Regions from separate parts of the Pararhizobium sp. LjRoot238 genome, predicted to be linked through region 2. Evidence: riboswitches for the same ligand, from Rfam matches in the RefSeq annotation. Region 2 holds a riboswitch; the other holds the start of a gene.

Region 1 (6,508 bases), 880 kb from region 2:
GCCGACAAGGACGCGCTGTTCATGCATTGCCTGCCCGCCCATCGCGGCGAGGAGGTGACGGACGAAGTGATCGACGGCAAGCAGTCGGTCGTGTTCGACGAGGCGGAAAACCGCCTGCATGCGCAGAAATCGGTTCTCGCCTGGTGCCTCGGCGCGCTTTAACGAGCGCTTCACCGCGCATATTGAAAACCGGACCGCGGCACACGATCTATGCTGCAATTGGATGACCGGCGGGTAGCTCAGCCTCCTGTGCCGGTCATTCGCGTTCAGAACATCCAACCATCCGTTCCGCTGTCCGCAGCGGGGGCGAGAAGGGCAAGCAGCCGTTTTTTCAGTGACGATCTGGACAAAACGGACCTGCGCAGGATCAATAAGAGCACCGGGCACCGCGTCGCCAAAGGTTCCGGCCTTTGCGGCTTGTCGATGACTGAGGGCTAAGGAGCAGAGTGATGACGGAAACCATACCTGGCCTCGGCCAGATCGATTTCGCCGGCGACGATCATGTCGTGCCATTTCAGGTGGAAGACCTCGACGTGCGCGGCCGTGCCGTCCAGCTCGGCCCGATGCTCGACGCCATTCTCGAACGCCACAATTATCCGCTGCCGGTTGCCCGTCTCGTTGCCGAAACGGTGGTGCTGACGGTCCTCCTCGGGACCTCGCTGAAATTCGAGGGCAAGCTGATCGTCCAGACGAAAAGCAACGGTCCTGTCGATCTGGTCGTCGCCGATTTCTCGACGCCGGACCGGGTGCGCGCCTATGCCCGCTACAACGAGGAAGCCCTTTCGCTCGCCGAAGAGAATGGCCTCACCAAGCCGGAGCATCTGCTGGGTGAAGGCATTCTCGCCTTCACCATCGACCAGGGTGCGCATACCCAGCGTTATCAGGGCATCGTGCCGCTCGATGGCGCCTCGCTGGAGGAGATCGCCGGCGTCTATTTCCGCCAGTCGGAGCAAATCCCGACCAAGGTGCGCCTCGGCGTCGCCGAATTGCTCGACCGCGACGAGAACGGCAAGCCGCGGCATCGCTGGCGGGCAGGCGGCATGGTTGCGCAGTTCCTGCCGGAAGCACCGGAGCGCATGCGCCAGGCGGATCTGCACGGTGGTGACGGTGATGACGGCGAGAATGCCTTCGAGGTCGATCATCTCTGGAATGAAGCGAGCGTCATGGTCCAGACCATCGACGCCGACGAACTGACGGATCCGACGGTCGGCACCGAACGTCTGCTCTACCGGCTGTTCCATGAGCGCGGCGTCAAGGTCTATCCGCCCCAGGCGGTTTACGACAAGTGCAGCTGTTCACGCGAGAAGCTCCGCGACGTGCTTGCAAGTCTCAGCGAGGAGGATCTTGATCACGCGGTGGAGGACGGAATGGTTTCGGTCACCTGCGAGTTCTGCTCGACGACCTATCGTTTCGAGGCAACGGAAGTGCGGCCGCAGTAAAAAAGCTGCAGCGAGGCCGTGTGGACAAATTGACCCTGACGGGTCGATGGCGCGACGCTGGTCGGTCCGGCGCCGCTGGAGCGTACCGGTCAAACCACCCAACCAGCCCTTGACCAAGACGGATGCTCTAGTCTCGGACGGGTCTTGCCGCGCAGACACGCGAGGGACATACTCGGGACATCTGATCCGGCACACTTTGACCGCCGGCGGGATGAATGCGCAGGAGGAAGATCCGATGCCTTTATACCTGACCAGGTTCAGTTATACGCCAGCGACATGGGCCAAGCTCATCAAGAACCCCGAGGACCGCCGAGTGGCAGCCAAGCAGTACATCGAGGCGGTCGGCGGAAAGATGCACGGTTTCTGGTATGCCTTCGGCGATCACGATGCATATAACTTGTGGGAGGCTCCAGATAACGTCTCGATGGCAGCCACGGCGATCGCGATCAGCGCTGGCGGAGCGCTGAGTTCCTTCCAGACGACTGTCTTGCTGACCGTTGAGGAGACGCTCGCAGCCATGCAAAAGGCATCGTCGATCACGTATCGGCCACCGGGAGAAAAATAGGGACACTCGATGGCATCGCTGTCGTAACCCTTGCGGCGCATCCTCGATTCATCCCCTCCCGCCTGCGGGGGGGGGGCGAACACCGGCAGGCGGCAAACCACTGTGGCCTCAAAACAGGGAAAAGTCATAAGATAAGCGCATCGCGTGAATCGGTTTTGACGCGATGGGCTCTAATTCAACGTCCGAGGCTGGCCCGGTGAATCCAGCGAGAAGGCGGGAATATCGACTGTGAAGGTATCGCCCTCCGGTGTTTCCATCGAATAATGGCCGAACATCACGCCTGAAGGTGTATCGAGCGGGCAGCCTGACGAATATTCATAGGTATCGCCGGGATTGAGAACCGGCTGCTCGCCGATGACGCCCGGCCCATTGACTTCATCCACCTGGCCGTTTTCGTCGGTGATATGCCAGTAGCGCGTCATCAGCCGCACGGTCTTGCCCGAAAGGTTGGAGATCAGGATGCGGTAGCCCCAGACATAACGGCTGTCCTCCGGATCGGACTGCTCCTCCAGATAATAAGGCTCAACGGTCACCTCGATATCGCGAGTTAGCGCGCGGTACATATGCAAACCCTTTTCAAGTCTATGGGCGATATTCTACAGCAAGATGGTTTCGTCAAGAATAATGGACAGCGTAAACTGTTAGGATAGGGCACAGCATGCTCGACGGTCACTTCAGGAAACGGCTTGATCCCTGGCTCGATCGCGCCGGCCGGGCTTTGGTTCGCCGCGGCATCAGCGCGAACACGATCACGATCACGGGCTTTCTGCTCGGATTGGCCGCCGCCATTGCCATCGTTCTCGACGCTTTCGCCTGGGCTTTTATTCTGATCGGCGCAAGCCGGCTCTGTGATGGATTGGACGGCGCCGTCGCGCGCGCGACTAGGAACACGGATTTCGGCGGCTTCCTCGATATCGTGCTCGATTTCGCCTTTTACGGCCTCATCCCCTTCGCCTTTATCCTGGCCGATCCCTATGAAAACGGCGCTGCAGGCGGGCTGCTTCTTCTCTCTTTCTATATCAATGGTGCGAGCTTTCTCGCTTTCGCCGTCATAGCCGAGAAGCGCGGCCTCGCGACGGATGCGCGGGGCATGAAGTCGCTCTATTTCACCACCGGCCTCGCCGAGGCAACGGAAACGATCGCCGTCTTCCTGGCCTTCTGCCTGTTCCCGCATTGGTTTTCGGAGATCGCCGTCGTTTTTGCGCTTATCTGCTTCTACACGGCGCTGTCGCGCATCATGCTGGCGCGGGCGAGCTTCAAGGCTGAAACACAGGCATAGAAAAACGCCCGCATCCGGCTGGACACGGGCGTTCGAAACAAAAGCTGAAAATCAGGCCTTTACGGATTTCAGCGCGCGGGCGAAATCCTCGATCAGGTCCTCGCTGTCTTCGATGCCGGCCGAGAAGCGCACGGTGCCGGGCGAAATGCCGAGCTCAGTGCGGGCTTCGTCCGACAGGTTCTTGTGCGTCGTCGTCGCCGGATGGGTGATCAGGCTCTTACTGTCGCCGAGATTGTTGGAGATCAGCACGATATCCAGCGCATTCTGCAGCGCGAAGGCCGCGTCCTTGCCACCCTTCAGTTCGAAGCAGACCAGTGTCGAACCGCCCTTCATCTGCCGGGAGATGATATCGGCCTGCGGATGATCCTTGCGGCCCGGATAGATCACGCGGGCGACCTCCGGCTGCTCGGCGAGGAAGTCGGCGACGCGCGCGGCATTCTCGCTCTGCTGGCGCACGCGCAGCGGCAGGGTCTCGATGCCCTTCAGCAGCGTCCAGGCGTTGAACGGCGACAGCGCCGGGCCGGTATGGCGGAAATAGTCGTGCAGGTGCTCGTTGATCCATTCCTTGTCGGAGAGGATCACGCCGCCGAGGCAACGGCCCTGGCCGTCGATATGCTTGGTGGCGGAATAGACGACGATGTGGGCGCCGAGTTCCAGCGGCTTCTGCAGGAGCGGCGTCGCAAAGACGTTGTCGACAACGACCTTGGCGCCGATCGCATTGGCGATCTTGGCAACGCCGGCGATATCGACGACTTCCAGCGTCGGATTGGTCGGGCTTTCGAGGAAGAACACCTTGGTGTTCGGCTTGACCGCCTTTTCCCAGTTTTCAAGGAAGCGCCCGTCGATCAGCGTGCATTCGATGCCGTATTTGGGCGCCAGTGTCTCCACCACCCAGCGGCAGGAACCGAACAGGGCACGGGCCGCGACGATATGGTCGCCGGCCTTGAGCTGGCAGAGAATGGCGGCCGAAACCGCCGCCATGCCGGATGCCGTGGCGCGCGCATCCTCGGCGCCTTCCAGCATACACATGCGCTGTTCGAACATGTCGTTGGTCGGGCTGCCGTAGCGGGCATAGATGAAGCCGTCGGTCTCGCCCTTGAAGCGCGCCTCGGCAGCTTCAGAGCTGTCATAGACGAAGCCCTGCGTTAGGAAGATGGCTTCGGAGGTTTCGCCGTGGTTCGAACGGGTCGTGCCGCCATGAACGAGCTGTGTTGCCGGGCGCCAGTTTTTGCTCATCGGATCGTCGCTTTCACAAACAAAAAAACCGGCCGCAAAAGCAAGCCGGTTTCGAACCCGGCCTTTTTAGCTACTTGTTTAACGTGGCTGCAAGCCGACCGGCCAAATCACCACGGGATAAGTCAGTATTTACTGATTAGCCGCGCTTGCGTCAATTCCCGGGAACAAGAAGATATGTCACGGGGACAATTTGGTTTATGACGTGCCGTTTTCGGCAACAAGGAAGATAGCAATGACGAGGGCCACAGGCATTCTAGCCGATCGCGCGATTGCAGCGTTGTTTGATGAAGGGCGTTTGAAGAGCGAAAGCAAGCTGGATATCGATCAGATCCAGCCGGCCAGCCTCGATCTGCGTCTGGGGTCGAAAGCCTTCCGCGTGCGCGCCAGCTTCATGCCCGGACCCAGCCACCTTGTGGCCGACAAGCTTGACCGGCTGAAACTGCACGTCATCGATCTCTCCGAAGGGGCCGTGCTCGAAACCGGCTGCGTCTATATCGTGCCGCTGATGGAAAGCCTCGACCTGCCACCCGGCATGTCGGCGTCTGCCAATCCGAAGAGCTCGACCGGCCGCCTCGACATCTTCACCCGTGTCATTACCGACCGGGCGCAGGAATTCGACAAGATCCCGGCCGGATATTCCGGCCCGCTCTATCTCGAAATCAGCCCGCGCACCTTCCCGATCATCGTGCGCCGCGGCTCGCGCCTGTCGCAGATCCGCTTTCGCATCGGCCACGCGCTTCTCAGTGAAGCCGAGGTCCTCGCGCTGCATGAAAGCGATGTGCTGGTCGCAAGCGAAAAGCCGAACGTCTCCGGCGGCGGCATCGCCCTTTCGATCGACCTCAAGGGGACCGGCGCCGACGGCCTGATCGGCTATCGCGGCAAGCACCACACCGCCGTTGTCGATGTCGACAAGAAGGCCGAGCATGGCATCTTCGATTTCTGGGAGCCGCTCTATAGCCGCGGCCGCGACGAGCTGATCCTCGATCCCGATGAGTTCTACATCCTCGTCTCGCGCGAAGCGGTGCACGTGCCGCCGCTCTATGCCGCCGAAATGACGCCGTTCGATCCGCTGGTCGGCGAATTCCGCGTCCACTACGCCGGCTTCTTCGATCCCGGCTTCGGCCATGCCTTTGCCGGCGGAACGGGAAGTCGCGCCGTGCTCGAAGTCCGCAGCCACGAGGTCCCGTTCATTCTCGAGCACGGCCAGATCGTCGGCCGTCTGGTCTATGAGTACATGCTGGAGCAGCCGGAAGGCCTTTATGGGCTTGATCTCGGCTCCAACTACCAGGCGCAGGGCCTGAAGCTCTCCAAGCATTTCCGATCGGAATAAAAGGCGTCCGTAAAATCGGATGCCACCTTGACAGCCGGCAGCGCTTGGTGAAAACCTAGCAGCCGTTGCGGGTATGATGTAGTGGTAGCTTGTCAGCTTCCCAAGCTGATCGTGCGGGTTCGATTCCCGCTACCCGCTCCACTCTGTTTTTCAGGGCTTTGAGAACGATTTTGATCCTTTGGATTTGGCCGGTTTTACGGCCGGTTTTGTACTTCCTTTTCTTTTTCTGACTCATCGAGCCGGCGAATGATCGCTTCGGTGGCGGCCGCTTGGCTTACCGGGCGGCGGATGATTTTTGCGATGATACGCTCCGGGGCCTCGCGATATAGGCGCGTGCCGCCGTGCCGCGCAGGTCGTCAAAATGCTGTTTTCGGTTGGAGAAGCTAGTTTTGCTGCATTGCAGCAAAGGCAATTAGACGTTATCGTTGGGGCCGGGCCGGTGGATCAGGGACAGGGATTGGTCACAAAAAACCTTGTTATATGTAAGGATATCAGATGCTTGATGCACGCAAACCCAAACCGCAGGACCTGGAAACCATTGCCCGCAGCGGCGGAGTTTTCCGCCGCATGGCAGCACGTGTACCAACCTATCTCACGGATGTGCGGGAGAACCCCGCCTGGCTGCCAATGTTTCTGCTGGCGCGGACAATGCCGTTCCG
Region 2 (6,508 bases):
GGTTGACGGCGTCCGGCCAGATCTGTGTTTCCAGGCAGAACCCGGCGAAGGGGCCGTAGCGGCGGCCTTCAAGGCCGGGAACGGGCACGTTCATCTTGAAACCGGTATAGAACTGCACGCCGGGCTCGGTGGTGCGGACCTCCAGCGAAACGCCGGAATTGATGCTGCGCACCAGGGCGATGGACTGCTTGGGGCCGCGCGCATCCGCCAGGCAGAAATTATGGTCGTAACCGATCCTGTCGCCTTCCATCTGGCGGCGCATCGGCGTCATGGCGCGCAGGTCGAAGACGGTGCCCTCGACGGCGCGGATTTCGCCGGTCGGCACCTGCCGCTCGTCCGTCGGCAGATAGTGGTCGGCGGCGATCATCACGTCGTGGCCGAACGTATCGGCCGTGCCGTCAAGATTGAAATAGCTGTGCTGGCAGACATTGCAGATCGTGGCACGGTCGGTCGTGCTCTCGTAGACAACATTAAGCACGCCGCCATCGCTTAACGTATAGGTGCAGGTGACGGTGCAATTGCCGGGATAACCGGCGCGGCCATCGGGATCGGCGATCTTGAGGACGAGACGATCTTCGGTCTTTTCGACGATCGTCCACAAGCGCTTGGCAATGCCATCGCTGCCGCCATGCAGGTGGGTCACGCCCTTTTCGTTGCATTCGAGCTGGTAGGACGTGCCGTCGATCGAGAAGCGCCCGCCGCCGATGCGGTTGGCGTTGCGGCCGGGCGTCGCGCCGAAATAGGGAGAATGGGAAAGATAGTCCTGAAAATTCTCGAAGCCGAGGACCAGCGGTGCTGCGTGTCCGTCGAGGCGCAGGTCCTGGATGACTGATCCCCAGGTGAGGATATGCGCCGTCAGCCCGCCGCCCCGGATGGTCATACGGTGAACCGGCTCGCCGGAGGGGAGATGGCCAAATATTTCAGTTTCTGTCTGCACGGTCATTTTCCTCCACTGGCTCGGCGGCAAACTGCGTCATTTCGGGCGAGGCGGCAACCGAAAAGTCATACAATTCACCGGGTTGATCGCAGGTCAAACACGGTGCGTTGGTGCGTTCAAGCGGCCGGATAACCAGACTTGCCGTCATTTCCGGTCTTTGCCGATATCGGCCGGATCATAAGGTGTCGTCTGGTAGATATCGTTGATCCAGTTGCCGAACAACAGATGCGCGTGGCTGCGCCAGCGGTTCTGCGGCGGCAGTTCCGGATCGTTATGGGGAAAGTGGTTGTGCGGCATCTTGATCGGCACGCCGGCATTCACGTCGCGGAAATATTCGTCCGACAGCGAGGTCGAATCATATTCGACATGGTTGAAGACGTAGAGGCGGTTGCCGGCCTTTTCATGCACGAAGCAGACGCCCATCTCGTCGGATTCCATCAGGATCTCAAGGTCCGGCACCTTCTCGATGTCGGCGCGGCGGACTTCGGTCCAGCGCGATACCGGAATCTGGAAATCATCTGAGAAGCCGTTGAGATAGACCGAGGCCGGGTTGAGATTGTGGTGGCGATAGACGCCGAAGGCCTTTTCCTTCAGCGTGTATTTCGGCACGCGGTGGAAATGATAGATCGCCGCCATGGCGCCCCAGCAGATGTTGAGCGTCGAATGGACATTGGTGTGGGTCCAGTCGAGGATCTGCTGCATCTCCTCCCAATAGGTGACGTCCTCATAGTCCAGCGTCTCGACAGGCGCGCCGGTGATGATCAAGCCGTCGAACTTGCGGTGCTTGACCTCGTCCCAGGTTTCGTAGAAGGCGAGCAGGTGCTCTTCCGGCGTGTTCTTGGCCTTGTGGCCGCCGAGACGGATGAGGGAGAACTCGACCTGCAGCGGCGTCGCCCCGACAAGGCGGGCCATCTGCACCTCGGTCTTGATCTTGTTCGGCATCAGGTTCAGGAGCCCGATCTGCAGCGGGCGGATGTCCTGACGGATCGCCGCGGTTTCGGTCATCACCCGCACGCCCTCTTTGACGAGGGTTTCGAAGGCGGGCAGCGTATCGGGAATCTTGATGGGCATGGGCAACACTCGATCACGGACAAGCCGGCAGAAAGAAAAAAACCGGCAACGAAAAATCGCTACCGGCCCGCTTGCTTGCGCATGCACGGCCCTTTAGCGATTTATTTAACGTGGCTGCAAGCCGGCCGGCCAAATCACCACGAGACGTCTAAATAGCGCCTGTCTGCGCTGGAATCAATATGGGACGCCCGGCTCTGCAAAACGGGCGCCCGATCGCATGTCCTCTGCTCAAGCTGAACGCTTCGCCGGCTCGTCGGCGGCGAGCGAGGCTGCGAGGTTGTCAAGCAGGGACTGGGTCCCGGTCTCGCGCTGGCCGACATTGTCGTGGCCGTCGAGGAAGGCGCCCTGTTCGGTGAAGACGAGCCTCGTTCCCTTGCTGCCCGGCTTGAACTCAACGGTCGCGAGCGACACCGAGAAACGCGTCTCATTGAGGTGCATGTCGTAGCTATAGACGATGCGCTCTTCGGGCACGATATCCTGATAGCGCGCATCGAACGTGTGCACGACGCCATCGGCTGCAGTGATGCTCAGGTGCTCGCCGCCGCCGGTGCGGAAATCGAAGCTATAGCTCTGCGATGTCCAGCCTTCGTGACTGCTGAACCACTGCGCCTTGCGGTCTTTTTCCGCAAAGGCGGCGAAGACGCGGGCCGGTGACGCGTCGTAGTGGCGCGTGATGGTGAAGGTGGCATGGGTTACCGAGCGTTCGGTCATGATGATCTCCTTGCCTGTTTGTCCGTCGTCGTTAGGCTGCGTTGCGCAGCACCTCGATGGCGAGGTTGTCGAGCATTTCGTTCCAGCCGGCCTCATGGTTTTCGGGCCGGTCGTGGCCGTCGAAGAAGACGCCCTGTTCGGTCAGGACGAGCCGGCAGGCCGTGCCCGCCACGATGAACTCGACCGTCAGAAGGCCGGCGAAAAGGCGTTTTCCCTCCGACGTCATGTTTCCGGCCGAGACGATGCGGGCGTTCGGCACGATGTCCTGGTAGACCGTCTCGTTGACGAAGACCGGTCCGTCCTTCGGACCGAAGCGGCTGATGTCGCTGCCGCCGGTGCGGAAATCGAAGCGGTCGTAGGAGACGTCCCATCCCTCACCGGGCGAGCCCCAGCGCAGCAGCGCTTTCGGGTCCGACCAGGCGGCGAATACCCGGAAAGGAGAGGCGTCGTATGTGCGTTCGACGACGATGGTGGAATGTCTGGTGGATCGTTCGGTCATGACAGTTTCCTCCTCTCCGCTCAGGCGGCTGCCGCGTCGCGTTCGAGTTCGCGGGCGAGATGGCCAAGGAGTTCGCGCCAGCCTTGTTCGCGGTCTACCACCTGGTCAAGCCCGTCGAGAAAGGCGCCCTGCTCGGTGAAGACGAGCCGTGTCCGCTTGCCTTCGGGCTTCAGTTCCACAGTGGCGAGCGAGGCGGAAATGCGGTTTTCGCCGATCGTCATCGCGTAGGCGAAGATCATCCGGCTGTCGGGCACGATGTCGTGATAGACGGTGTCGTTATAGATCATCGTCGTGCCGTCCTGGCTGAAACGGCCGGTCTCGCGGCCGCCGACGCGGAAGTCGAACGAATATTCGGCGATCGGCCAGCCATCGGATTTGACGAACCAGCGGTCGCGGGCGGCCGGGTCGGAAAAGGCCTGGAAGACGCGGGCGGGCGCGGCGTCATAGACGCGCTCGATGATGAATGTGGCGTGGGTAACGCTGCGTTCGGTCATGTCTTGCTCCCTTCGGTTTCTTTATTGTCTTCGGCGAGATACTCCCCCAGCGCATCGAGGCGGCGTTCCCACAATGCGCGGCGATCGGAGATCCATTGTTCCGCGAGGCTTAAGACCTGGCGGTCGATCGTGCAGGTCCTGACCCGCCCGATCTTCTTCGACTGGACGAGGCCGCTCAGTTCCAGCACCTGCAGGTGCTGCATCACCGAGGGCAGCGACATGGTGAGCGGTCCGGCAAGCTCGCTGACCGAAGCCGGTCCGCGGCAGAGCCGTTCCACCATCGTGCGGCGCGCCGGATCGGCAAGCGCCTGAAACATGAGATCGAGCTGGTTCGAATGGTTAAGCATATACCTAAGTATCACGATATGGCGAAACGTGCAAGGGATAGTTAAGTGGATTGCTAACTATTGTCAGACGGGACGCGGCCGCTGGCGGGACGTGGTTTTTGCGTGGGAGGTCGCAGCGTAGCTGCGGGTGGGGGTGAACCATTAGATGTCTCGGAGGGTCACCCCACCCCGGACCTGCGGTCCGACCCTCCCCCTCAAGGGGAGGGTGTTCGCCCTCGATCTCTGTGCATGCGCCTGCGATCACGCGGCGCGAAACGTCCGTGTCTTTTCGGAATTTCCAACCATGCCGGCCTTTCGGCATGGGTATCGGCCGGGGCACATCGGGTGCCTCAGTAAGTAAGTGTAGGTGACACGCGACGTGCCCCGTCTCGGCGGTTTTTACCTGCAACTGCGGTTTCTCTGCGCGGATGATCGGCACCTTTACCAGGGTGGGGCTCGCGGGCCTTCGTTATTGTTTACCCGCCGCGCCACGAAAGATCGGCCTTTCGGCAGACCAGTCGCCGGTCCTCATGTGTGCCTCACAGGCACGCCCCGCCCTGTTTCAGGCGAGAGGGAAACCATTTTCTGCAGGCCCCTGCGGCCGCGCCTGCGTTTCAAACACAGACCGAAGGCACCGGCCCCGCCTCGCCGGCAACGCTTTCCGGTGTATCCGATGGCGGGACGAGAGGAGTATGGCACGGGTGCAAAGGGCGGGGATTTGCGGGGATGGAGGAGGCGCCGGTTTCCAAATCGATCTCACGTCAGCGCGCCCGAATATAAATCGTATCCGATTAAATCGGAATAGTATTGACAAGGGTTCGCGCTGAGCGTATTTAGCTCGCATCCGATTAGATCGGATACGAGAAAAAGCGAACGGAAAAGGATATCGCTATGACTGAGAAGCTTCTCTTCACCGGAAAGACCCACAACAAGGGTGGCCGCGACGGTTTTGCACGCAGCAACGACGGCAAGCTGGACCTCAAGCTGACGCAGCCGCACCCGGCCGCCGAAAACCTGTTCGGCGCCGCCTGGTCGGCCTGCTACATGGGAGCGATCGAGGTCGCCGCCGCCCAGCGAAACATCAAGCTTCCGGCCGGTGCCGAGGTCCATGCCGAGATCGATCTGAACGTCGACGACGGCTCCTACTTCCTGCGGGCGCGCCTCAATGTCAGCCTGCCGGGCATCGAGCCTAAGGTCGCGCGCGAACTGCTCGAGGCCGCACACGGCATCTGCCCCTACTCCAAGGCGGTACACGGCAACATCGACGTTACGACCAACCTTCTCTAAAACCGGATCGGCCGGGTCTGCCTGCCGGCCGGCAGACCCGACGCTCTTCGGGCGAGGCGTTGACCTCGCACCGGCAGGCCGGGTGCATTTTCCGGACGGAATGGGCGGCGGCTATGCCATGGCCGCGGACATGATCGAGACGCGGCCGTTTGGGCACAGGCTCGATCGATCTCCCATGCGGCGCACGGCGTCGTGGCGTCTGGAAGCCGCTGCGCAAAATTTCAGGAGAGACGAGAACGCCCTGTCGATCATGCCTTCTGCCGCTGGGTGGCGGCCCGCAGGAGATTGTCGCGCAGCCTTGCCACGGCCTGCTGCACCACGGCAAAGTCGTCGCCGAGCCCGGTCGCGTCGACCAGGGATGCGGCGGGGTCCGTTTCAAGAAGACTGCGCCCGGCCGGCGTCAGGCTTACCCGCACCTGCCGTTCGTCGGCGGGATCGCGCTTGCGCTGGAGATAGCCGGTCTGCTCCAGCTTCTTGAGGATCGGCGTCAGCGTATTGGATTCCAGGAAGAGCTTTTCGCCGAGCGCCCCGACGGTCTGATCGTCCTCTTCGGACAGCGCCACCATGGCGATATACTGGGTGTAGGTCAGGCCGAGCGCATCCATGATCGGCTTGTAGGCGCGACCGAAGGCCAGGTTCGCCGAGTAGATCGCAAAGCAGAGAAAATTCGAAAGCTTCTTGCCGCCGGTCTGCGAGGAAGGATCGGAGCTTGTCTTTGTTTCGAATGCGGTCACGGGCATGATCCTTTGAAGGGCCTTTGCTGTTATATAGATCGCATCCGATTAAATCGCAATAGTGGAGTTAGGCGGGCCGCCCGGCGAGGTGACCGCCCGTGGCATGCCCGGCACGCCATCTCCGAGTCGGACGAGAATCGCCTTTCACGCAGACCCGCGCGCGTGGCTGCGAAGCCTGCTACCCTGGCTTGTGACAAAGTCGATCGAGCGCCTCGCGAAGCGCGGTTGCGGCCTGGTTGCGTTCGTCGACAGACATCAGCTCGGGTTCAGCCTCCAGCCTGAGATGCGGCAGCTCGGTTCGAACGGCGCTGCGGGCGGCGACTAGATTGGCCTTCAGATCGAGGACGCGAAAGGTGGCGACGGGATAGGCGATGCCCCTGATCTGGACGTGCCCCAGCTCCACGCAGGCGATCGTGTCCTTCACTTGCGCAAACGTCTCATAAGAAATG

What was found. Region 2 has a riboswitch for S-adenosylmethionine ahead of metA (homoserine O-acetyltransferase MetA). Riboswitches for the same ligand answer to the same signal wherever they lie in the genome.
Region 1: linked by a shared signal. The riboswitch ahead of ACSQ3F_RS03580 (O-succinylhomoserine sulfhydrylase) and the one ahead of metA (homoserine O-acetyltransferase MetA) in region 2 are both predicted to bind S-adenosylmethionine.

The regions. Positions count from the first base shown of each region.
Region 1 covers NZ_CAXUPP020000001.1:699,526-706,033, reverse strand. Annotated here, with positions in the region: gene argF (ornithine carbamoyltransferase) at 1-162, shown strand, start outside; gene ACSQ3F_RS03600 (Hsp33 family molecular chaperone) at 450-1,439, shown strand; gene ACSQ3F_RS03595 (GYD domain-containing protein) at 1,675-2,004, shown strand; gene apaG (Co2+/Mg2+ efflux protein ApaG) at 2,175-2,567, opposite strand; gene ACSQ3F_RS03585 (CDP-alcohol phosphatidyltransferase family protein) at 2,663-3,283, shown strand; gene ACSQ3F_RS03580 (O-succinylhomoserine sulfhydrylase) at 3,335-4,519, opposite strand; SAM riboswitch at 4,565-4,643, opposite strand; gene ACSQ3F_RS03575 (2'-deoxycytidine 5'-triphosphate deaminase) at 4,752-5,849, shown strand; tRNA gene ACSQ3F_RS03570 (tRNA-Gly) at 5,917-5,990, shown strand; gene ACSQ3F_RS03565 (hypothetical protein) at 6,345-6,508, shown strand, end outside.
Region 2 covers NZ_CAXUPP020000001.1:1,577,224-1,583,731, forward strand. Annotated here, with positions in the region: gene ACSQ3F_RS07805 (aldose epimerase family protein) at 1-937, opposite strand, end outside; gene metA (homoserine O-acetyltransferase MetA) at 1,082-2,008, opposite strand; SAM riboswitch at 2,082-2,159, opposite strand; gene ACSQ3F_RS07815 (SRPBCC family protein) at 2,237-2,719, opposite strand; gene ACSQ3F_RS07820 (SRPBCC family protein) at 2,751-3,218, opposite strand; gene ACSQ3F_RS07825 (SRPBCC family protein) at 3,239-3,712, opposite strand; gene ACSQ3F_RS07830 (ArsR/SmtB family transcription factor) at 3,709-4,059, opposite strand; gene ACSQ3F_RS07835 (Ohr family peroxiredoxin) at 4,930-5,325, shown strand; gene ACSQ3F_RS07840 (MarR family winged helix-turn-helix transcriptional regulator) at 5,574-6,065, opposite strand; gene ACSQ3F_RS07845 (PAS-domain containing protein) at 6,238-6,508, opposite strand, start outside.